DNA from 2 places in the Exiguobacterium sp. s35 genome. Region 2 is predicted to be linked to the other one. Evidence: a T-box and tRNA genes for the amino acid it is inferred to sense, from the RefSeq annotation. Region 2 holds a T-box; the other holds one or more tRNA genes.
The links. A T-box is a leader RNA that pairs with one kind of tRNA and senses whether it is charged. The one in region 2 lies ahead of KNO75_RS01070 (valine--tRNA ligase), so its partner is inferred to be a tRNA-Val.
Positions count from the first base shown of each region.

Region 1: it has a tRNA-Val gene. The T-box ahead of KNO75_RS01070 (valine--tRNA ligase) is inferred to sense a tRNA for this amino acid. The anticodon was not compared.

Region 1 is NZ_JACSKI010000003.1:74,521-84,678, reverse strand. It holds gene KNO75_RS12450 (cytochrome P450) at 1-796, opposite strand, end outside; gene KNO75_RS12445 (potassium channel family protein) at 885-1,250, shown strand; gene KNO75_RS12440 (alanine/glycine:cation symporter family protein) at 1,268-2,620, opposite strand; gene yidD (membrane protein insertion efficiency factor YidD) at 2,748-3,017, opposite strand; gene KNO75_RS12430 (pyrroline-5-carboxylate reductase family protein) at 3,210-3,998, shown strand; gene KNO75_RS12425 (DUF554 domain-containing protein) at 4,031-4,729, opposite strand; tRNA gene KNO75_RS12420 (tRNA-Val) at 4,879-4,951, opposite strand; gene KNO75_RS12415 (GNAT family N-acetyltransferase) at 5,039-5,596, opposite strand; gene KNO75_RS12410 (DMT family transporter) at 5,668-5,982, opposite strand; gene KNO75_RS12405 (DMT family transporter) at 5,979-6,323, opposite strand; gene KNO75_RS12400 (TetR/AcrR family transcriptional regulator) at 6,316-6,897, opposite strand; gene KNO75_RS12395 (alpha/beta hydrolase) at 7,011-7,793, shown strand; gene KNO75_RS12390 (aminopeptidase) at 7,840-9,078, opposite strand; gene KNO75_RS12385 (YkvA family protein) at 9,192-9,599, shown strand; gene KNO75_RS12380 (YitT family protein) at 9,675-10,158, shown strand, end outside.
Region 2 is NZ_JACSKI010000001.1:202,273-212,430, forward strand. It holds gene hemA (glutamyl-tRNA reductase) at 1-595, shown strand, start outside; gene hemC (hydroxymethylbilane synthase) at 649-1,566, shown strand; gene KNO75_RS01055 (uroporphyrinogen-III synthase) at 1,592-2,224, shown strand; gene hemB (porphobilinogen synthase) at 2,221-3,201, shown strand; gene hemL (glutamate-1-semialdehyde 2,1-aminomutase) at 3,198-4,502, shown strand; T-box leader at 4,550-4,772, shown strand; gene KNO75_RS01070 (valine--tRNA ligase) at 4,830-7,481, shown strand; gene KNO75_RS01075 (hypothetical protein) at 7,576-8,331, shown strand; gene KNO75_RS01080 (hypothetical protein) at 8,414-9,169, shown strand; gene KNO75_RS01085 (hypothetical protein) at 9,186-9,362, opposite strand; gene KNO75_RS01090 (hypothetical protein) at 9,359-9,553, opposite strand; gene KNO75_RS01095 (hypothetical protein) at 9,550-9,726, opposite strand; gene KNO75_RS01100 (protein adenylyltransferase SelO) at 9,817-10,158, opposite strand, start outside.

The sequences.
Region 1 (10,158 bases), on a different contig from region 2:
GCTTCACTTGTTCTGCTTCTTCAGGGAATTGATGCAATGCTAGGACCGTGAACAGAACATAAACCGAGATCGCGACAGTCGGGCGTAGAATATTTAACACTTCGACAGCCACCACTTCTTCAGGCAACAACTCACCTGATTCATCTCGATGCCATGAGAATTCATAAAGCGCCGTCTGTTCATTCGGCAATAATTGATTCGACCGTACTTCCTTCACCATCTGTCGAATCCAAGCTTCAGCCGAACTTCTTGCCTTCCGACCTTGCAAATACGTTGGACCAAGAGACGTACCTGATTCAAATAGCAATCTCATTTCATCGGTCCGCTTCTCTACTTCTTCTCGTGCAAGCGGGACTCCCGCCCATTCACATACGGCCTTCATCAACACCTGTTGGGCCACATCATATAAAACAAGTTCTTCCGTCTGTTTGATTCGTCTCCACTCGCGACCCGTCAGCCGGAGCAGACGATCGATGTTTTCTTTCGTCATCAATGACATGAACATACGTTTCCGGTGCGTATGCGCCGTCCCATCTAATGTTTGCACTCCATCTTCTCCGAATAGTGTTTTGAGAAGACGCTTCGGTGCAGCATCCTGACGTGTAAATTTGTCCGCCTCATAAAACAACGAAGCGGCGTCCTCTCCTCCAAGACAAATCACGCGTTCCCCAAGCAAACGAGTCTCAAAAAGATCTGACTGAAAACTTTTACGTCGATTGGCGACGAATAAATAACCTTCCCGTAAAAAATCGACACTGTGGTCGAGCCCTTCTTGCTTCGGAATGACTTTCCCCATCCAACTCACCCTTTCTCTTTTTTTCGAACTACAAAGGATGTTCCCGTGTTATTGGCGAACAAACCTAATATCGAAAGGAGCGAGTGACATGTTACCGTTCTTACTGACATTACGCCGGATTGTACGTGGAATTTGGCGCGGTCTACGGGACCCTGAGTTCCAAGTCTTATTCAGCCTTGCCTTTCTCACCATCCTATCTGGAACACTTTTTTATGCTCAATTTGAGGCGATGCGATGGCTCGACGCGCTCTACTTCAGTGTCATCACATTAACGACCATCGGCTATGGCGATTTTGCCCCTCAGACCGATATCGGGAAAATTTTCACGATTGGCTATGTGATCACGGGTGTCGGCATTGTGGTCGGATTCGTTACTAAAGTGTTCGACCACCTTCAAAAGGCACGGCTAGATGAACTAGAAGCAAAACAAAAGACGCCACCCTCTGATTCATGAGGATGGCGTCAATCCGTTTAGGACACTTTTCGATTTTCAATCTCAAGTTGTTGATTGAATCGCTTCGTCTCTGCAATGACAACGCCCGACAAGAACAAGAGACCAATCAAGTTCGGGATGGCCATTAAACCGTTGAAGACGTCGGATAACGCCCATACTAAGTTCAAGTTGGTCGTCATGGCACCTAGTCCAGCGACAAGCACGAAGGCAATTCGATATGGCAGAATCGACTTTTGCCCAAACAAGTAATGGATGGAACGTTCTCCATAATACGACCAACCGAGAACGGTCGAATAGGCGAATAAAACAAGTCCGATTGTCACAATGTAACCACCCGCCGGACCGAGGAATAATTCAAATGTGGCCGAAGTCAATTCAACCCCTTCTAACCCGGTCCCGATTTGGCCACCCATGACGAGTGTCAAACCGGTCACCGAACAGACGACAAGCGTGTCTAAGAAGACTTGCGTCATCGAGACGAGTGCTTGACGACCCGGCATATCCGTCTTCGCAGCAGCCGCTGCAATCGGAGCAGAACCGAGACCTGCCTCGTTCGAGAAGACACCACGCGCGACACCATATCGAATGGCCGCTCCGATGGCTCCCCCACCGATGGCTTCCGCACTGAACGTACTGCTAAAGATGAGTGCGAACGCATCTGGAATAAGCGTGTAATTCATGATCATGATCAAGAGACCGCTACCTAAGTAGAAGGCAATCATGACCGGGACGAAGTAGCTGACTACTTTCCCGATAGAACGTACGCCCCCAAGGATGACCGCGCCTGTAAAAATCATGATGAGAATTCCTGATATGTAGAGTGGTACATCGAATGTCGTTTTGAGCGCGAGCGCGACAGAGTTCGTCTGAACCCCGTTCCCAATCCCAAACGCCGCAATCGAGGCGAATGCAGCAAACGCCACCGCTAACCAACGTTGATTCAATCCTCGTTCTAGATAGTACATCGGTCCACCAGCCATTTGACCGCGCTCATCGGTCACCCGATATTTAACAGCCAGAACAGCTTCCGCATATTTCGTTGCCATCCCAAAGAATCCCGATACCCACATCCAGACGATGGCCCCCGGTCCTCCTAATACAACCGCTGTCGACACCCCGACGATATTCCCCGTACCGACGGTCGCCGCCAGAGCTGTCATGAGCGCCTGGAAGTGACTGATATCCCCTTTTGAGGATTGATCCTGATTTTTCGAAAATGCCAATTTCAACGCATACGGTAATTTGGTAATTTGAATACCACCTAGACGCACCGTCAAGTAAATGCCTGTCCCCACAAGCAAAATTAAAAGCGGTGGTCCCCATACAAAATTGGATGCCGTACTCACCCATTCACTAAATGATTGCCCCATACAAAGTATCCCCTTTCCCCGAAAATAGTGTACACCTCTATTTTTTCAGAATACTTAGAACAATGCAAAAGTATTGTGCTAAAACAACTCCGGATCTTTTCATCTGTATACAAACAGCGAGACGAACTTAATCGTCTCGCTGTGATTCAGGCTTCTCTCGTTGTAAGGGCGCTTTCCAATCAAATGTATCCGGGACGTAATCGAGCCCGCCCGGATGAAACGGTTGACAACGGATGAGCCGGCGAGCGGTTAAATAACTGCCTTTGACGGCTCCATGTTTCTCAATCGCTTCGATTCCGTAGTGTGAACAACTCGGATAAAACCGGCATGTCGGCGGCTTTAATGGTGAAATAAAACGTTGATAACCTTGAATCCCTTTTACTAATACACGTTTCACGCGATTTCGCCTCACTCTGTTGAATTAGTGCCATCATAGCGCGATTTGAAACGTTTGTCATGTTCACCGCTCCATATGTTAAATCGTTTTCCATCTCTTAACAAATGAGCAAGATGGGCGATATTCGACAGCAGGTTTGTTATGATAGTCAACATAACTATTGACCGAATCGAATAGAAGAGGTGACGAATGATGAAACAATTACTAATGGTCGGTGCAGGATCAATGAGTGAAGCGCTCGTTCGAGGGTGGATTGACTCAGGAATCGAACCGACACAAATTACCATGACGAACCGAAGTGACCGTGAGCGATTGCTCGCATTGCAAGATGAACTCGGCGTACACACCGTCGAAGAAGAAAACGTGAACGACTATGACATCGTCGTACTAGCGATGCAACCGGACGGCGTCATTCCATACGTGGAATCAAAAGAGTGGAAGACCCCACTACTTGTATCGGTTGCGGCACATATCGAACCGAGCCAATTAGAAGAAGCTTCAGGACTTCCTGCCGTATGCGCGATGCCAAACACGCCGGTCGCATATCGGAGCGGGATGACAGGCTTATGGTTCGGTCCTGAAACAGATGAAGCCGATCGCGCGAAAGCAACTGCCCTCTTTGAGCGTGTCGGTCGAACGGCCATCACGGATGCGAAGACGATGTCTGCCTTCATGGCAGCCGCGGGTTGTAGCCCGGCCTTCTTTTATGAGATCGTTGGGGCGATGACTCCGGTCTTGACCGATGTCGGATACGACGAAGCGACGGCTCGTCAAATTGTGGCTCAGGCGATGAAAGGCTCTGCAGAGTTACTGTCACATGAAACACGTGAGACGAATGAACTCATTGCTGACGTCGCTGCTCCAGGTGGACCGACCGACCGTGGTGTCGGCGTGTTACGAGACCGCAACCTTGCCGACGTGATGGCTTCAGCCTTACGTGAAAGTGCCAAAGAAGACCATGAAATCATGGAGAAACCATAAAAATGGACGGAAGCCACGCTTCCGTCCATTTTTTATGTCATCATATGTATAACCGACACAATGAGTGCCACTACTAAAATCCCTGGCAATAAGTTCGCCACACGAATTTTTGTGATTCCGACCAAATTCAAGCCAATCGCCACAATCATGACACCACCGGTAGCGGTCATCTCTAAAATAAAGCTATCCATGAGCGACTCTGGAATGAATTTCATGATTTGAATGGCGAGTAATGCGATTCCACCTTGATACAATAACACCGGAACGGCCGAGAACATGACCCCGATTCCGAGCGTCGAACTTAACACGAGGGCTGTAAATCCATCAATCAACCCTTTCGTATACAACACGTCATGATCGCCACGTAACCCACTATCGAGCGCACCAATGATGGCCATTGCACCAATCACGAAGATGAGCGTTGCTGTGACGAATCCTTCCGCTACACTCGATTGACTCCCGAGACGCCGCTCAAGTCGGTAGCCGATTTCATTCAATACTTCATCTAGCTTCCACCATTCCCCGAGCGCAGACCCGACGACAAGACTTCCGATGACAATCAAGAAGTTTTCACTCTTCATCCCCATTTGAATGCCAAGCAAGATGACCGCAAGTCCGATCGCTGCCGTCACCGTCTCTTTCATACGCTCTGGAATGCGGTGGAATAAGAGACCTAACAATGACCCGATGACGATTAGTCCGGCATTGACGAGGGTTCCTGTTAACACCATTTTGCATTCCCCGTTTCATTATGTATTGAGAGGAATATACCAATTGCTTTCGCGCCATGTCAATATACAAAAAAAGAGCCACTTCTCGCAAGAAGTGGCTTCGCGGAAACCCATGTTCCGGTGGGTTTCTCGAGGGTTTGGCACCCAAGTGATTCTGACTGGGCTCGAACCAGCGACCTCTACCCTGTCAAGGTAGCGCTCTCCCAGCTGAGCTACAGAATCAGGTCGTGTCCTCTCTTAAGGACACTATTAATATATCAAGAAACTATTAAGTTGGCAACAACTTTTTAAAAGTTTTTTGTACTTTTTTTAACGCGTCATTTGTTGGCGGTCGATATGCCGGCAGAGGCGTTCCAAATCACCTGCATAAACAGATACGAGCATGTTCTGGTATAACGTGTCGCGGTCCCAATGAAGACCGTTCGCTTTCGCCACGCGCTGAGACGGAACGTTATCTGGATGAATGAGCGAAATGATTTCCTTTTCCCCTTCGGTAAAGGCATACTGCATCAACCGCGCAGCTGCTTCACGCCCGTAACCCATGTGCCAATGCTTTGGTGACAACCAATAGCCGACTTCTAACTCAAGTTTGCCATCTAAATCATGGAGCAGTGTACCGGCATGACCAATCGGTTCATCACTTTCGAACGTCATCAACTTCAATAGCCCCGTCTGGCGTCCTGTTTCATACCGGGCCAATTGACGTTCGAACCATTCGATTGTTTGTTCGTCTGTATACGGTCTCCCGTCCGGACTGATGAAGCGCATCACCCGAGGATCTTGGAGAAGCGACTTAACAAAATAGAAATCAGAGATTGTGTACGGTTCAAACCGCAAACGTTCGGATTGCAACTCAACAAGATGCATCGTTTTCCGCCCCTTTCTTCCATCTCATAATCTGAATTATTCAATTCCCGTTTTCAGCTTGTTTCAATCCTTTACGATACAACTTTTAATCCGATCACACTGCCAATAATCATCATCAAATAAAAAATGCGCCAACGACTTCTTGATTCATTTAAATAGAGCATACCTAGAATGACGCCACCTGCCGCGCCAATCCCGACCCAAATGGAATAAGCCAGACTTAACGGAATATCTTCAAGTGACTTCGATAACCAATAGAAACTAAGCGCGAACGAAAAAATCGACAATACCGACCATTTTAAAATTTGATATCCTTTTGATTTTCCCATAAAGAAGACGGCCGTCATCTCAGCAATGCCTGCACCAATCAAAAATACCCAACTCATGCTTCTTCCCCTCCTGTCACTTGCTTCAATCCGATGATGCCGATGATCAACGTCGTCACAAGCAAGAGCTTCCAACCACTGAGCGCCTCATCAAAAAGAAGAGCACCGACAATCACCGTACCGACCGCTCCGATTCCCGTAAAGACGGCATAGCCGGTACCTGCTGGGAGAACCCGGAATGCTTTGGCTAACAAACCGAAACTGACAATCAACAGAACAATCGTCCATAGCGTCGGAACAAGCACCGTAAATCCTTCCGATAGCTTCATCGTCGTAGCCCATATGATTTCTAGCAATCCTGCGAACAAGAGAGAAATCCAAGCGACTCTTTCCTTATTCATTCCATCCCACCCCTTTCTTAAAGATGCGGAAGGCGGCTCGTTGTCGCATCTCCCTGTCATCTTCAAACGTAAACAAAGACAGCAAAGCGCCGTCTAAAAAACAATAGTATGCAGCATAAAGTTCATCGAGTGGCTGCGACGGTAAATCTCCACGCTCCATCGCAAGACGGAACTGTTCTTTTTCAAATCCTTTTAGCTCCGTCTCCACTTTCCCAATGACTTCTTCGATATAATCCCGAAATTCTGGAGGTGGTACGAGTAGCATTCGTTTCGTCAACATCCACGTCTCATGATCGCTAAAGAATGACGTGAGTGTACGCACAATCGAATCAATCCGTTCTAAAGGGGATCGATTTACGGTATCCTCGCACGTTTGTCGCCAAGCCTCTTCGTAACGATTCGCCATATCGGTCACGACTTGTTTAAACAATTGCTCTTTCCCATCGATATGGGCGTATAAAGAAGCTTTACGAATCCCTACATCTTCAGCTACTGCCGCGAGTGACAATCCTTCATATCCTTCACGGGCAAACCGCGTTCGCGCAGATTGCATAATCTTATCTTTTGTATTCACCAGTCTCACTCTCCTCCCGACCACTTTACCTAACGAACGGTAGGTAGTCAATGTTGGTGATTGTCATTTCTTTCTTGATTCTCCACAATACAAGATGAAAGAGGTGAAAAAAGATGATTGAACAATTGAACGTGTCCATCCCAACAGAGAAGATGCGTGGTCAAAAACGGATTGTCCGCGTGTTTCGGCCAGACTGGGTCGATACCGACACCCCACTGCCCGTCCTTTATATGCATGACGGGCAAAACGTATTCTCCGGAAGCACTGCTACATATGGAGAAGGCTGGGAGATTGACCGTTGCATCGATACACTCCGACTCCCCCTTATGGTCGTTGCCATTGCGAGCGTTCCGAACTGGTTGGACCGCTATGACGAGTATTCGTACGAGGAAGATGAGATGTTATATCGCCGTATCGGACCCGAACTTGCGAAAACACGACCGACACTTGGTGGCCAAGGTCGTATGTATACAGATTGGCTCATGAAGGAGTTAAAACCACGAATCGACAAGGAGTATGCGACAGACCCAGACGATGTCGGTGTCATGGGGAGTTCGATGGGAGGGGTCATCTCTTTATATATGATGGCGACCTACCCTTCCATCAAAAGAGTCGGCTCTCTCTCCACCGCGGCTTGGGCGAACCTCGATCCTTTAATCCAGGCGTTACAACAAGTGGACTTCACAGGGAAACTGTATATGGATATCGGGACGAATGAAGAGAGCGGACCGATCACATCGAAAGATTATTTGTTTACGAATGCCAAACTCGTCGAAGTGATTGCGCAAAAAGGCATTGCCTTCCGTTACGAAGTCGAGCCGGATGCAGTTCATAACGAGTTAGCTTGGCGCCGCCGTTTGCCCCACGTCCTTCGTTATTTATACGACGTCACATGAAAAAGAGCGAATTCCGGTTTCGGAATTCGCTCTTTTGTTCTTTTACTTAGATGACCCAGTTCCCGTCACGCATGATTGCTTCACGCGTGCCGTCTTCTCGTTCGCCATCGATATTCATTTCTGCTGACCCGATCATGAAGTCAACGTGTGTCATCGAGTCATTCGCACCGTTCGCCGCGAGTTCCTCTTGTGACATCGAAGGGCCACCTTCGAGACATGTCGAGTATGCACGACCTAATGCCAAGTGACACGATGCATTCTCATCAAATAACGTGTTATAGAAGAGAAGACCTGAGTTCGAGATTGGAGAATCATCTGGAACAAGTGCGACTTCACCGATACGGCGAGCCCCCTCATCCATGTTCAACAATTCATCCAGAGCCGCTTGTCCTTTTTTCGCTTCCGCTTTGACGACTTTCCCACCTTCAAACCAAAGCGTGAACTCGTCAATCAAGTTTCCGCTGTAGCTGAGCGGCTTCGTGCTCGACACGTGACCTTCCACAGAATCTTTATCTGCGAGCGTGAATACTTCTTCTGTCGGCATGTTGGCGATAAAGTCGATGCCATCGACGTTTGGACCGCCACCGCCAAGGAAGACGTGCTTCTTCGGAAGTCCGATTGTCAGTTCAGTGCCTGGTGCGCTGTAGTGCAACTTCGCATACTTTTTCTCAGTCAACAGCTTCGCACGGCTACGAAGTGATTGATCATGTGTATCCCACGCCGCGACCACATCTTCTTGGTCCATACGTGTAGCTGCGAAAATCGCTTGCCACAACGCGGCGACCGCATCTTCACGCCCCGGGAATACTTTTTCAGCCCACGCCTCTGACGCACCTGCGACGATTGACCAACTCACGTTGTCACTCATCACATATTGACGCCACTTCGCTAGCGCTTGTCCGGCTGCACGGTTCGCATCCGAGATGCGCGACGATTCAACACCGTTCAAGGCATCCGGATCATCACTGACGATTGACAAGAAAGCTGTTTTTTCTTCAGCCAATTGCTCAAAACGAGCTTTCAACCAATCCGGAAATTCTTTGAATGAGTCTGCTGGTGCATCAAAATATCGAATTTTCGATGTCTCCTCATCGCTCCAATTGACAAACACCTGCTTCGCACCAGCCGCATACGCAGCTTTCACCACATGACGGACAAGTGGTGCCTGGCTAATATCGGCACGTACTTCTAGCTGTTGCCCCGGTTGAATATTGACACCCTTTTTCACAGCTAGCTCTGCATAGCGTGCGAAATCTGCCTCTGTCGGCATAGAAATCATAGACATATGTATCGTTCCTCCTTTTCAGTTATCTTTATTTTCTTAAATTTCAGGAAAAGTTGCAACCGATGCGCAAAAACGGGCATATTAGTAGATGAAGAATGAAGGAGGAATTTACTATGGCAGATTGGAAATCAACGTACACACACTTTTTAAAACAAGCGAAAGAAGACATTCATGATCGAGAACAACTCGGTGACTTACTCGTCCAAGGTGAGCGCGCGCTCGCAAAAGTAACCGTGGACGTGGCATCAAATGAAATCAGCAACATCGAACGCGAAGAAGAACTGACACTCTACTTCCAGATGAAACAAATGTTGAATATGTTGCGTGCCCTGTATAACGATCAATTTGAAATGCAACCTGACAAACAAGAAGAGCTCGTTGCAGCCATTCTGTACTTCGTTTCACCGTTCGATGCGATTCCAGATGACGTGCCGCTCGGACTTTTTGATGACGCTCAAGTCATCGACTACGTGCATGAACAATTAGCGAGTGACATCGACCGATTCCATAACGAATTGTGACTTGAAATGATACACGAGTAGCAGTACGCTAGCAGAAGACTTACCAAAAGGAGGCGTAAGGCCTAGCCATTATCTATGTATGCTAAATCTCGAAAACGGGTTGCCCTTGAAACGGTACTGTTCATCATTGCCGGGACAATCCTTCAGTCTGTCTTTGTCAGTTTACTGCTCAAACCGAATGAGATTGGTTCCGGGGGAATCGTCGGAATCACGTTGATTACGAACGAGCTATTCGGAACGCCAATTGGGATGACGCAACTCGTGCTCAATATCCCACTCTTTATATTGGGGTTGAAATATTTAGGGAGACGTTTTATTTTGATGACAGGAATCGTCGTCGTGCTCTCTTCCATTTTGATTGATAGTTTACCGGTTCTCATTCCACCGACTCCACTTGATGATCCGCTCGTCGCTTCGGTATTCAGCGGAATCGTCTCGGGGCTCGGACTCGCACTTCTCCTGTTCGCAGGCGCTTCTACCGGGGGACTCGATATTTTAGGAAAAGTCATCTATATGAATAATCGAAATTTATCACTACCGAAAATCTTTTTAACACAAG
Region 2 (10,158 bases):
AGCGAAAGACGCCGTCATCGGATATGACGATGTAGCAGCTGCACAATTGTTGCGCCGTGAACGTCCACTTCTTCTTATTGACATTGCTGTGCCGCGAGATATCGATCCAGCGGTCGCGACACTTCCAGGTGTTCATTTGTTCGATGTCGATGATTTGAATGGAATCGTCAACAAGAATCTCGAAGCTCGTCTCGTCGAGGCCGAGAAGATTGAGATGAAGATCGATGAAGCGATTCAAGAGTTCCAAACATGGCTCGTCACGCTCGGTGTCGTACCGATTATGAACGAGTTACGTGCCCGTGCCCTTGATATTCAAGAAGACACGATGACGAGTCTAGAGCGCAAGCTCGACCACTTGTCAGCGCGCGACAAGAAAGTCATCGGGAAGCACATGAAGTCGATTATCAATCAAATGCTTCGTGACCCGATTGACTACATTAAAGATGCAGCGGCACAGCCGGACGCGAACGTTCGAATCGCCCAGTTTGTCGAGACGTTCGGACTCGATGTCGAGTTACCAGAACAACCGGTAGACGAAGTGGAAGAAACAGATGCCACTTCTGCGAAAGCACCACTTCGCGCATTGATGCGCTAACAAGATATAAAAGGCGACGTGTGTCGCCTTTTTCTATGAAGGAGAGACTCAACATGCGAAAAATCATCGTCGGCTCACGCCGTTCTCAACTCGCCATGACTCAAACGAAATGGGTCATCGAGCAATTGAAACAAGCCGGAGCACAAAACGAGTTCGAGATTAAAGAAATCGTGACGAAAGGGGATCAAATCGTCGACGTACAATTGTCGAAAGTCGGCGGAAAAGGTCTATTCGTCAAAGAGATTCAACAACAGATGCTCGACGGGGACATCGACCTCGCCGTCCACAGCATGAAGGACGTTCCAGCCGAACTTCCGGAAGAACTTTATATCAGCTGCATGCCGAAACGTGTCGACGCGCGTGACGTCCTTATCTGTGAGAACGGCTACACGTTCGAGACGCTTCCGAAAGGTTCGATCGTCGGAACGAGCTCCCTCCGTCGTGGGGCACAGATTTTAGCGGCACGTCCTGACCTTGAGATTCAATGGATCCGCGGAAACATCGACACGCGTTTGAAGAAGTTGGATTCGGAGAACTACAACGCCATCTTGCTCGCGAAAGCCGGGCTCGAACGGATGGGTTGGACGGACCGTGTCGACTTCGAAGCGCTTGACCCGGACGTCATGGTACCTGCTGTCGGACAAGGCGTACTCGCGATCGAGAGCCGTAAAGACGATGCAGAGGTAACGGCAGTGCTTCAATTGTTACACGATGACGTGACGGCAAAAGCCGCGACAGCGGAACGGACTTTCTTAAAAGCCATCGAAGGCAGCTGTCACGTCCCAGTCGGCGGTTACGCAACGGTCGACGGTGACGAAGTGACGCTCACGGGCCTCATCGCGTCAGTGGACGGGAAAGAAGTGCTCCGCGTGACGAAAACGTCAACGGACGGAGTCGCACTCGGAATGGACGTCGCAGAAGAATTGCTCGGACGTGGCGGGCGTGAAATCCTCGCCTCGGTCAATGAGTGACGTCTGGTACACGGGAACGAAACGAATGACCGCTTCGCAACGGGCGCTGCTCGAGGCGAGCGGTCTTTCCGTTCATCATGTCCCGCTCATTCAGACGAGAGAGACGCACGTCCCACCACCCGTGGAACGATTCGACTGGCTCGTCGTCACGAGCCAGAACGCGGTGCCCGCGCTTCGAAATCTGACGCGTGATGTCAAGGTCGCTGCTGTCGGTGAGAAGACGAAGCGGGCGCTTGAAGCGGAAGGGTTTACCGTCTCGCTCATGCCAGAGACGTATACGGGTGAGGCACTCTTTGAGCAGTTACGCGATGTCGTTTCCGCCGATGAGGTCGTCTTGTTCGCGCGTGGCAATTTAGCGAACACGAAGCACATGACGATGCTCTCTCACGTGCAGGACTGGGTCGTCTATGAGACGATTCCGGTGCCACTGACACCGGCGCAACAGCAACAACTCGAGACCGTGAAGGCACTGCTCGTCTTGAGCCCATCGGCCGTCGAGGCGCTCACACCGCACTTGTCCCGCTTCACCGGGACGTGGTACGCCATCGGCGAAGTGACCGAACGTGCCGTCCGACAAGTGTCGACGTTACCGGTACGAGTGCCAGAATGTTATACTATGGATGCATTAATACAGTGTGTAGGGGAGGATTTTTCATGAACCAGTTTGACCGTCACCGTCGTCTTCGCTCATCGAAGTCGATGCGTGCCCTCGTACGTGAAAATCATGTTCGGAAAGAAGATTTGATTTACCCACTCTTCATCATTGAAGGGACTAACATTAAACGTGAAGTCAGCTCGATGCCTGGCGTCTTTAATTATTCACTTGACCGACTCGAAGAAGAGATCAAAGAAATCGTCGACCTCGGTCTCCAATCTGTGCTCTTGTTCGGAGTGCCGGAACATAAAGACCCGGAAGGCAGTGAAGCGTATCACGACCACGGCATCGTCCAAGAAGCGATCCGTAAAGTAAAAGAGTGGGCGCCACAGCTCACGGTCATCGCCGATACGTGCCTGTGTGAATACACGTCTACAGGTCACTGTGGCCTCGTGAAGGATGGGGACGTCGATAACGACGCATCGCTTCCACTTCACGTCCAGACGGCGATCACGCAAGCACAAGCGGGTGCCGATATCATTGCGCCGAGCTCGATGATGGACGGATTCGTCGCAGCCATCCGTGAAGGTCTCGACCAAAACGGATTCAGCCATATTCCGATCATGAGCTATGGCGTGAAATATGCGTCGGCGTATTACGGACCGTTCCGTGACGCTGCCCAATCGGCTCCTGGTGAAGGCGACCGTAAAGGTTATCAGATGGACCCGGCGAACCGTCGTGAGGCGTTCCGCGAGTCACAATCGGACGTCGAACAAGGTGCCGACTTCATGATTGTCAAACCGGCTCTCGCGTTCATGGACATCATCCGTGATATGCGCGACTCACTCGATATGCCAATCGTGGCGTATAACGTGAGCGGAGAGTACGCGATGATCAAAGCCGCATCACTCAACGACTGGGTCGATGAAGAACGCATCGTCATGGAGACGATGGTCGGATTCAAACGTGCCGGTGCAGATCTCATCGTCACGTATTTCGCAAAAGACGTCTGTCGCTATTTGGAAGGAGACTACGCATGACATACAACCAAACGCGCTCACAAGAAGCGTTCGAACAAGCCCGCCCACTCATGCCAGGCGGTGTCAACAGTCCGGTCCGTGCCTACAAATCGGTCGGTATGACGCCAATCTTCGCCGAACGCGGTGAAGGTTCACGCGTCTATGACATCGATGGCAACGAGTATATCGATTACGTCCTCTCATGGGGACCACTCATCCTCGGTCACCGTGATCCTGTCGTCACGAAAGCGATTCAAGAGCAAGCTGAAAAAGGCTGGACGTTCGGAACGCCGACCGAGCTTGAGACGAAGATGGCAGAACTCGTCATCGACCGCGTCCCATCAATCGAGATGGTTCGTATGGTCAACTCGGGTACGGAAGCGACGATGGCGGCACTTCGCCTCGCACGCGGCTATACAGGGAAGACGAAGATTTTGAAGTTCGAAGGATGCTACCACGGACACGGCGACTCGCTTCTCATTAAAGCCGGTTCGGGTGTCGCAACACTCGGTCTTCCGGACTCACCAGGTGTACCGAAAGAACTCGCAAGCCACACGCTCACCGTTCCTTACAACGACTTGGACGCAGTCCGCGTCGCGTTTGAGAAATACGGCGACGATCTCGCTGGTGTCATCGTCGAACCAGCGGCTGGAAACATGGGCTTCGTACCACCACAACCAGGATTCCTCGAAGGACTCCGTGAAATCACGGAACAAAATGGCGCGCTTCTCATCTTTGATGAGGTCATGACGGGCTTCCGTGTCGGGTACAACTGTGCACAAGGATACTTCGGTGTCACACCGGACCTCACATGTCTCGGTAAGGTCATCGGCGGTGGACTTCCGGTCGGTGCTTACGGCGGGAAACGCGAAATCATGGAACAGATTGCGCCGCAAGGTCCAATCTATCAAGCGGGTACGCTCTCAGGTAACCCACTCGCGATGATTGCTGGTTACACGACACTCTCGCAACTAAAACCGGAGCACTATGCGGAGTTCGAGCGTAAAGCAGACCGTCTCGCGGAAGGTTTCACGCAGGCTGGTGAGAAATACAACATCCCGCACGACACGAACCGTGCCGGCTCGATGTTTGGTTTCTTCTTCACGAACGAGAAAGTGACGAACTTCGAGAAAGCGAAATCGGCGAATCTCGAGATGTTCCGTTCGTACTATCAGAAGATGGCAGCGCGCGGCGTATTCTTGCCACCGTCACAGTTCGAAGGATTGTTCCTCTCGACGGCGCATACGGATGAGGATATCGAGAAGACGATTGCAGCGGTCGAGGCGACGTTTAAAGAGCTTCAAGAAGAGTTTTCACTCTAATCTTGACTGCTGACGTTTCTGTCGCTACAATTATTTAACAGATACGATGAAAAGCATTGATGAGGAGTAGTACGCATCATCCATTCCTTTTTAGAGACGCGACCGCTTGGTGAAAGGTTGCGAGGGATGGACGCGGAAGTCGCCTCGGAGCTGACTTTCTGAATGGAGTAAGAAAGTTCGGTCCATCGACCGTTATTCGATTTTGAGTGCGCCACTTGTTGGCGAACTAAGGTGGTACCGCGGAAGATCACGGCTTCTTTCGTCCTTAGCGTATAGGACGAGAGAAGCCGTTTTTGTGTTCATTAAGATATAGAGGAGGCGCCACATATGGCCCATGAGACAAACGAAATCACCATGCCGACGAAGTACGACCCAAGTGCGACGGAGTCAAAATGGTACGACTACTGGTTAGAAAACGATGTATTTAAAGCAGATGAGGACGATTCGAAACAACCGTACACAATCGTCATCCCGCCACCGAACGTTACGGGGAAACTTCACCTCGGTCACGCTTGGGACACGACGCTCCAAGACTTGTTGACACGCCTCAAGCGCATGCAAGGTTATGACGTGCTCTGGCTCCCAGGGATGGACCATGCCGGCATTGCGACACAAGCGAAAGTTGAACAAAAGCTCCGTGAAGAAGGCGTCATGCGTTACGACCTCGGACGTGAGAAATTCCTCGAGAAGACGTGGGAATGGAAAGACGAGTACGCGAAGACGATTCGCGACCAATGGTCTAAACTCGGTCTTGGCCTCGACTATTCACGTGAACGCTTCACACTCGACGAAGGGCTCTCAAAAGCCGTTCAAGAAGTATTCGTTCGCTTGTATGAAAAAGGCTTGATTTACCGTGGCGAATATATCGTCAACTGGGACCCGGCTCAAAAGACAGCCGTTTCGGATATCGAGGTTATTTACCAAGAAGTCGAGGGTGCGTTCTATCACATGAAGTATCCACTCGCTGACGGCTCAGGTCACATCGAAATCGCGACGACACGTCCTGAGACGATGCTCGGGGATACGGCGGTTGCCGTCAACCCGAAAGATGAGCGTTACACACACCTCATCGGTAAGACGATCATGCTTCCGGTCATGAACCGTGAGATCCCAATCGTTGCGGACGACTACGTCGACATGGAGTTCGGTACAGGTTGCGTGAAAATCACGCCAGCCCACGACCCGAACGACTTTGAAATCGGTAACCGTCACGAACTTCCACGTATCCTCGTCATGGACGAAGGCGGAAAGATGAATGAGAACGCTGGCAAGTACGAAGGGCTTGACCGCTTCGAATGCCGCAAGCAACTCGTCAAAGACTTAGAGGCGGACGGCACACTCGTGAAGATTGAGCCGCACACGCACTCGGTCGGTCACTCAGAGCGTTCAGGCGCAGTCATCGAGCCATACCTTTCGAAACAATGGTTCGTTGATATGGAGCCACTCTCAAAAGCGGCACTCGAAGCACAAGGAAACGACGACACGAAAGTCAACTTCGTCCCAGAACGCTTCGAAGGCACATACCTCCGTTGGATGGAGAACATCCGCGACTGGTGTATCAGCCGTCAACTTTGGTGGGGCCACCGCATCCCAGCTTGGTATCATAACGAGACGGGTGAAGTGTATGTAGGAAAAGAAGCACCAGCGGACAGTGAGAACTGGACACAAGACGAAGACGTCCTCGACACATGGTTCTCGTCAGCGCTTTGGCCGTTCTCAACGATGGGCTGGCCGGATACGGACGCATCGGACTTCAACCGTTACTTCCCGACGAGCGCACTCGTTACGGGATACGACATCATCTTCTTCTGGGTATCGCGCATGATCTTCCAATCACTCGAGTTCACAGGGAAACAACCGTTCAACGATGTTCTCATCCATGGTCTCATCCGTGACTCGGAAGGACGCAAGATGTCGAAATCACTCGGTAACGGCGTTGACCCTATGGAAGTCATCGACCAGTACGGAGCGGATTCACTCCGTTGGTTCCTCCTCACAGGTTCGACACCAGGGAACGACCTTCGTTTCTATTGGGAGAAGATCGAGTCGACATGGAATTTCTCGAACAAGATTTGGAACGCGAGCCGTTTCGCTCTCATGAACATGGATGGACTCAAAGTGGAAGAGATCGACCTCACGGGCGAGAAGACGCTTGCTGACAAGTGGATCTTGACACGCTTGAACGATACGATCGACCAAGTGACACGCCTCGTCGACAAGTACGAGTTCGGTGAAGCTGGCCGTTACCTGTACAACTTCATCTGGGAAGAGTTCTGTAACTGGTACATCGAGATGGCGAAACTCACGCTCTATGGTGAGGACGAAGCAGCGAAGCACACGACACGTTCGGTCCTCGCGCATACGCTTGATTCGATCATGCGTCTCATGCACCCGTTCATGCCGTTCCTTACAGAAGAAATTTGGCAGCACTTGCCGCACGAAGGCGATTCAATCGTTCGTGCAAGCTACCCGACGCGTCGTGACGACCTTCACTTCGCCGATTCGGTTCCAGCGTTTGAAGCTGTGATGAACGTCATCCGCTCGGTTCGTAACATCCGTGCCGAAGTGAACGCACCGATGTCGAAACCAATCCAGCTCTTCATCTCGACGAGCGACGATGCGACACAAGGTTACTTGAGCGCGAACGAAATGACGATCGGCAAGTTCACGAACGCGACAGAGCTTGAAATCGGACGTGGCCTCACGGCTCCGGATAAGTCGATGTCAGCGATCATGACAGGAGCGGAGCTCTTCATCCCGCTCGCAGACCTCATCAACTTCGAAGAAGAAATCGCGCGTCTTGAAAAAGAAGTAGCGAAGTATGAGAAAGAAGTCGAGCGCGTACAGAAGAAACTCGGAAACCAAGGTTTCATCGCCAAGGCACCGGCTCACGTCATCGACGAAGAGAAAGCAAAAGAAAAAGACTACCTCGACAAGCGTGACGCGGTCCGCGCCCGTTTGGAAGAGTTGCGTAAGTAAGACATGGACCTTCTTTGGAGATTAATTCTCTGAAGAAGGTTTTTTTGTGTTTTGGTAGAATTTGGAGAGATAGATGTAGAAAAGGGGATACAAGATGAAACGAATCGGGGTATTAGGTGTTCTATTATTATGTTTGACCGGGTGTTCGCCCCCGGAAAAGGCGGAGTCGGTCGAAACAGATATAGAGAAAATTGAAACGAGTGAAGGGTCCCAAGCACCCACGAGTGAATGGGTGGGCACGCTCATTGAAGACGTACCAAAAGGGACCGAATCGTTGGCAGATGCGGTAGTTCATCAAATCACGCTTCAATATAAAGATGGATCGGAAGATCACCTTTCCACAAAGGATGTCATCTATGAGGCGACAGTTGGAGACATTGGATTGATTGCGATGGCTCATCCAAACCAAACGCCTTCTTTCGGCGTCTATCACTATTCATGGGACGGGGAATGGGTCATGCATGGGATGAAGCATTTTGGGATCACTGATGCTTCCGAAAAAAGAAGCCACGGTTTGGTGCTTCCTCAAGATTTGATGTATACGATTGATAGTGAAATCGATGACGTAGAACGACCGGTAAAACTGTGGTCGTTCTATGATGAGTCGCAACTGGTCACCATTTTGATGACTGATGCATTCAGTGTAGGCGACGGTGAGCGAATCAATCGTCAGGCGGATGGAGTGGAGTATTATCGATTGAATCAGCCGAGCGGCAATGGAATCTACTTCATCAGTCAAGACAAACTAATTCTCGTGACGGGAAACATCTTGGAAGAAGAACTGTTGACACTAGCTGATTCTTTACCGGAACCTTCATCTGTGTCGTTTCCTTTTGATGATGCAGAATAAAGATTCTTCATGTACAAAAGAGATGTTGGATCGATGCTTTGGAGAAAGTAAACATTAGGAATCATTGTAGAGGGGATATGAAATGAAACGAATCGGGGTAATCTGTGTTCTTGTGTTGGGACTAGCGGGATGTATGGCACCAAAAGAGACGAAGTTTGTGGAGACGGTTGAGGTGGAAAAAGTAGAGCAAGTGGAAGGAATCGATGAATCACAATTTCCCAACGCAGAAGTGACAGGGACGATGATTGCCGAAGTACCACCAGGGACAGAAACGGTCTCGGACGCGGTCGTGGCACAAATCACTCTTCAATATGAAGATGGCTCAACAAAACAGTTGTCGAAGGATCACATTTTAACGGAGACGATGGTCGGAGGAATCGGTTTAGTTGCGATGACCGTCCCTGACCGTGCGAACCCGTTTGGCGTATTCATTCATGATGAAAAGAAGGGATGGGCGCAACGCGGGATGCAACGCTTCGGGGTACCCGATACGTCCAGTGCGTCTACTCAGGGATTAAATCTTCCAGTCAAAGAGATGGAAGTCATCAGCTCTGACTATTCAGTTAACGATTGGCCGGTGAAGCTTTGGACGTTATACGATGAGACACACCTCATCAGTATCATTGAGACGGACGATTTCACTGAAATCGAAGGAGAGATGTCGGATCAGCCAAAACCATACATACTGGAGCAAGCATATGGGAACGGCTTATATTACTTATCTCAAGGTAAGCTGATCATCGTAACGGGAAATATCTCGGAAGAAGAGTTGTTGACACTAGCTGATTCTTTACCGGAACCTTCATCAGGATCGTTTCCTTTTCGGGATTCAGAATAATATCAAGGTCCGAGCGTCAAGAGCGACGTTCGGGCCTTGTTTGTACGAGCCACCAGACGATGATTCCAATCACCAATAACATCGGGAGTTGAGTATACAGTGGGGTCGTGAAACCGATTCGAAACAGGTGGACGATATACGTGGAATATAGAGTCACACCAATAACTAAGAATGCGATATAGATATGTCTCATGCCTCTTCTTCTTCACTCCAAAACGGCACACGGCCTGTTGTGATGTAGTATGAAGAAGTGAAAAGAAGACCGATTGCCACACCGGTCAACTCTGGCTGAATCGGTTGACCGACTAAAGTTAAATATAGACTATACACGACATATGATGCTGAAGCGGTGATGAGGATCATCAATGGGATCAGTTTTTTCATTTTGTGTCACTCCATTCCGACTCATTCAGATGTTTCATGTACTGGACGAACGACACGCTCAAGAAAAAGACGGGCATCGCCCAGACGATATTGCTTAAGTATGGGGCTTGCCAAAGTTCGAGTGCGAGTAAACAGGCAAATCCTAATGAGACGAGTGAGGTGAGTAAGCGCATATATAAGTACCTCCATTTTGTAATACCTTATCCTACGTTAGAAGATTGGAAAATGATTCAAAAAAAACCATCTCGCGAATGCGAAATGGTTCATGTGCCACAAAACGTTTGGTACGGATACGTCCGAGTTGGACCTGCCGATACGTACTCGGACGGTTGGTCGTAGTTATAAGGGTCACGCAAAATCGTGAGTAGCGCCTCGGTCGGTCCGAAGTCGCCTCGTTCTGCTGCTTGGATTGCTTTCTCGACGTGATGATTACGTGGAATGACGGCCGGGTTGTATTGGCGCATGATTCGACGCACATCTTCATCAGGGAGGCCTTGTTCGCTCAGGCGTTTTCGCCAAGCATCAATCCATGACTTCCCGTCTTCCCGAGTTGCGAATGGGAGCGAATCGATCTCACCGAGCGTCAACGAGCGGAACGTATTCGT